DNA from 2 places in the Streptomyces sp. NPDC001220 genome. Region 2 is predicted to be linked to the other one. Evidence: riboswitches for the same ligand, from Rfam matches in the RefSeq annotation. Region 2 holds a riboswitch; the other holds the start of a gene.
What was found. A riboswitch is a leader RNA that binds a small molecule or an ion and turns the genes downstream of it on or off. The one in region 2 is predicted to bind glycine.
Positions count from the first base shown of each region.

Region 1: linked by a shared signal. The riboswitch ahead of gcvP (aminomethyl-transferring glycine dehydrogenase) and the one ahead of gcvT (glycine cleavage system aminomethyltransferase GcvT) in region 2 are both predicted to bind glycine.

Region 1 covers NZ_JBSFJE010000012.1:10,245-12,626, forward strand. The annotation lists partial or broken gene ACWDGI_RS27140 (DNA polymerase IV) at 1-322, shown strand, start outside; gene ACWDGI_RS27145 (PRC-barrel domain-containing protein) at 235-615, opposite strand; glycine riboswitch at 730-824, shown strand; gene gcvP (aminomethyl-transferring glycine dehydrogenase) at 999-2,382, shown strand, end outside.
Region 2 covers NZ_JBSFJE010000017.1:41,440-43,821, reverse strand. The annotation lists gene ACWDGI_RS34280 (enhanced serine sensitivity protein SseB) at 1-135, opposite strand, end outside; gene ACWDGI_RS34275 (AAA family ATPase) at 239-967, opposite strand; glycine riboswitch at 1,124-1,221, shown strand; glycine riboswitch at 1,222-1,331, shown strand; gene gcvT (glycine cleavage system aminomethyltransferase GcvT) at 1,379-2,382, shown strand, end outside.

The DNA.
Region 1 (2,382 bases), on a different contig from region 2:
GGGGAGTGGGCTGGGGCGGGTGACCGTGCGGTTCGAGACGCCGGGGGAGGTGGAGCCGGGAAGAGTGCGGACTTTTTGGGTCGACGACCCTGAGCTGGAGCCGGTGGATCCGTTGCCGCTGGTGCCGGGATGACGGCCGACGGTGTGTGCGGGCCGGTGGGGGGCTGATCGCGCGGTTCCCCGCGCCCCTTACGGGGCGCTGAGGCCGCCGCTCGACCCCACCCCGGCCCGCGGTCAGGTGCCGGTGTCCTCCGTCCCCGCCAGTTTGCCGAAGTCGTGGTCCGGGTGGTCGGGGGGTGGGGCGGTCGTGTCCAGGCCGTAGTGGTGATAGAGCTGGAGTTCCTGCTCAGGGGAGAGATGGCGGCCCACCCCGAAGTCGGGGGCGTCCTTGATCAGGGTGCGCTCGAAGGGGACCTGGAGGGTGCCCTCGACCAGCTCACTCGGCTCCAGGGGCACGAACGCGTCCCGGGAGAACAGGCCGGTGCGTATGGCCGCCCACTCCGGCACCCCGGTCGCGTCGTCGAGGTAGACCTCGTCGATCGTGCCGATCTTCGTGCCGTTGCGGTCGAACGCCTTGCGGCCGATCAGGTTGCGCGGATCGATGTCGGTCTGCACGGGCCCTCCACTTGGTCGCAACTCATCCGTAAGCACTACAAAAGAGCACATTGAAGGAGGCGGCCACTCGAAGACCCGTGCGTTGCCCTCGCTGGTAGGCTGGCAAGCGGCTGCTGACCCCGTGCGGGAGAGTCCTCCGGACAGACCGGAGGCGCCGAAGGAGCAAATCCTCCCCGGAATCTCTCAGGCTCACGTACCGCACGGACGAGGTCACTCTGGAAAGCAGGGCGGGCGTCCACGACGTCCGCTCTCACCGACGGTGAAAGCCGGATCCCCTGGGCATCCGGCGAAGCTCTCAGGTTGAGATGACAGAGGGGGAGGCCGTCGGGGTGCCCGTGCCGGGGTACCCCTCGAAGGTCGCGTCAGACCAGGAGGCCTCCGCAATGACCGCCCAGCGTGTTCCGCTCTCCGAGCTAGAGCAGGGAATCCCCTTCGAGCAGCGCCATATCGGGCCCGACCACGAGGCCCGGGCCAAGATGCTCGCCCAGGTCGGGTACGGCTCGCTCGACGAGCTGACCGCCGCCGCCGTGCCGGACGTCATCAAGAACGCCGACGCTCTGGAACTGCCGGGCGCGCGCACCGAGGCCGAGGTGCTGGCCGAGCTGCGGTCGCTGGCCGACCGGAACCAGGTGCTCGACTCGATGATCGGTCTGGGCTACTACGGCACCTTCACGCCGCCCGTCATCCTGCGCAACGTGATGGAGAACCCCGCCTGGTACACGGCCTACACCCCGTACCAGCCGGAGATCTCCCAGGGCCGGCTGGAAGCGCTGCTGAACTTCCAGACCGTGGTCGCCGACCTCACCGGACTGCCCACCTCCGGTGCCTCGCTGCTCGACGAGGGCACCGCCGCCGCCGAGGCCGTGGCCCTGTCGCTGCGCATGGGCAAGAACAAGAAGGGTGTCTTCGTCATCGACGCGGACGCCCTGCCGCAGACCATCGCCGTGATCCAGACCCGGGCCGAGCCGACGGGGGTCGAGGTCGTCGTCGCGGACCTCAGCGACGGCATCCCGGCCGATCTCGCCGCGCGCGAGATCAACGGCGTGCTCGTCCAGTACCCCGGCGCCTCCGGTGCCGTACGCGACATCAAGCCGCTCGTCGACCAGGCGCACGAGCTGGGCGCGCTGGTCACCGTCGCCGCGGACCTGCTCGCGCTGACCCTGCTGACCTCGCCGGGTGAGCTGGGCGCCGACATCGCCATCGGTACGACCCAGCGGTTCGGTGTGCCGATGGGCTTCGGCGGGCCGCACGCCGGCTACATGGCGGTACGCGAGAAGTTCGCGCGCAGCCTGCCCGGCCGGCTCGTGGGCGTGTCCGTGGACGCCGACGGGCACCGGGCCTACCGGCTCGCGCTGCAGACACGTGAACAGCACATCCGCCGGGAGAAGGCCACCAGCAACATCTGCACCGCGCAGGTGCTGCTCGCCGTGATGGCCGGCATGTACGCCGTCTACCACGGACCCGAGGGGCTGCGGGCCATCGCCCAGCGGACCCACCGCTACGCCACGATCCTGGCCGCGGGGCTCACCGCCGGCGGGGTCGAGGTCGTGCACGGCGCCTACTTCGACACCCTCACCGCGCGCGTGCCCGGCAAGGCCGCCGAGGTCGTCGCGGCCGCCCGGCAGAGCGGTGTCAACCTGCGGCTCGTGGACACCGACCACGTCTCCATGGCCTGCGACGAGACCACCACGCGGGCCCAGCTGGGTGCCGTGTGGACGGCGTTCGGGGTCGAGGGCGACGTCGAGGCGCTGGACGCGGTCGCCGCGG
Region 2 (2,382 bases):
GAGCCGGCCCGCGGCCGCGGGGACGCCGAGGGAGGCCGACAGGACCTCCTCCAGCTCGTTGCCGGGCCAACCGCCGTGCGGGTGGGGGTGCGCCTGTGCCGGGAAGTCCGCGGGGACGTCCGCCGGATAGTCCATCTGCCTACCGCCTGCTGGAAACCGCTGCTGCTGAGTCCGAAAAGGCTAGCGGGTGGCTGTGACAATGCCTCACCCCGTGACCCGCCCGGCTTCCCGGAAGGCCTCACCCGGCGAGCTTCTCCGCCTCCCGGAAGGCGATCCGGCACAGCACGTCCGCCGCGTCCCGGTCGAGGAGCACCGCCGAGCCGACGCCCTGGGGCAGGCCGCCCTTCTCCACCGCGCGCACCAGGCGGGCGGCGGCGTGACGGTGGCGCAGGAACGCGTACCGGGAGACGCCCCGGCCGCGCTCGCGCTGCCCGTCCAGTGCCGTGCCGGGGGTGACGTCCAGGAGCAGCAGGTGCAGGGTGCCGCCGCGGCGGCGGGCCGCGCGGGCCAGCCAGTCGCGCACCCAGGCCTGGGTGCCGCAGTCGTGCACCACCACGGCCTCGCCGGTGCGCAGCGCGCGGCGCAGTCCGGCGTAGTGCGCGAGGCGGACCAGCGGGCGGTAGAGGGCGTACGGCAGGAGGCGGGCCAGGCGGCCGTCCCAGCGGTCGCGGGTGTCCTGGGAGTCGATCCGGATGCCCTGGACGGTGCGGTGCATCAGGGTGGACTTGCCGCTGCCCGGCAGCCCGGTGACCACGACCAGGTCACGGGGGCCGAAGAGCAGGCCGTGCGGGCTGCGGCCGGCACGCTCGCGCAGGTCACGGACGACCGGTGCCACGGGCGTCCCCCCGCGCGAGCGCAGCCGAGCGTGGGGGAGCTCCCCGCACCGCTCGCGGGCCGGGGCCGCCGGCTGCCCGGGCAGGGCGATACCCGTCGTCGTCGCGTATGCCGTGGTCCTTGTCACCGTGATCGTCCTCCCTGGGGGTTCAGGAAAGGTTCTCCCCACTTAACGTAAAGAGAAGGTAATGCACGGTGTCTCGCGGTTCCGTCCCCTTCCGGCCACAGGCCTGTTACAAAGCTCCGCCCGGCATGCAATGATGTGCCCGCCAACTGCATACCGGCCGTTTGAATCCGCGCGGGAGAGTCCCCAGCAGCCTTCGCTGGGGCGCCGAAGGAGCAAGTCCCTCCCTTGAATCTCTCAGGCCCCGTTACCGCGCGGGCGAGGCACATCTGAAAAGCGGGCCGCCGTGTCGGTGGCCCCACCCAAGGTGCAAGCCGTGACCACCGATGTGGTCAGGGCGAACCTCTCAGGTTCCGATGACAGATGGGGAGGACAGACCTCGCCTGTCATGCCCTGGGATCTTTGGGAGACGACCGACCGATGAGCAGTTCCGATTCCGCTGGACTCCGCCGTACCGCGCTCGATGCCCTGCATCGCTCGCTCGGCGCCACCATGACCGACTTCGCCGGCTGGGACATGCCGCTGCGCTACGGATCCGAGCGCGACGAGCACGTCGCCGTGCGGACCAGGGCCGGGCTCTTCGACCTCTCCCACATGGGCGAGATCGCCGTGACCGGCCCCCAGGCGGCCGCTCTGCTGAACCACGCCCTGGTCGGCAACATCGCCTCCGTCGGCGTCGGGCGCGCCCGCTACACCATGATCTGCCGGGCCGACGGCGGCATCCTCGACGACCTGATCGTCTACCGGCTGGCCGAGACCGAGTACCTCGTCGTGGCCAACGCCTCGAACGCCCAGGTGGTCCTCGACGCGCTGACGGAGCGTGCCGCCGGCTTCGACGCCGAGGTACGGGACGACCGGGACGCGTACGCGCTGATCGCCGTCCAGGGACCGGAGTCGCCCGGGATCCTGAAGTCGCTGACCGACGCCGACCTGGACGGCCTGAAGTACTACGCCGGGCTGCCCGGCACCGTCGCCGGGGTTCCGGCACTGATCGCCCGCACCGGCTACACCGGCGAGGACGGCTTCGAGCTGTTCGTGAAGCCCGAGCACGCGGTGCAGGTGTGGCAGGCGCTGACCGAGGCGGGCTCCCCGGTGGGCCTGGTGCCCTGCGGGCTGTCCTGCCGGGACACCCTGCGCCTGGAGGCCGGCATGCCGCTCTACGGGCACGAGCTGACCACCTCGCTGACCCCCTTCGACGCCGGCCTCGGCCGGGTGGTGAAGTTCGAGAAGGACGGCGACTTCGTGGGGCGCGAGGCGCTCCGGGAGGCCGCCGACCGTGCCGCGGCCGAGCCGCCGCGGGTGCTGGTCGGCCTGGTCGCCGAGGGCCGCCGGGTGCCGCGCGCCGGATACCCGGTGGTCGCGGACGGCGCGGTGATCGGCGAGGTCACCTCCGGTGCCCCCTCCCCCACGCTGGGCAGGCCGAT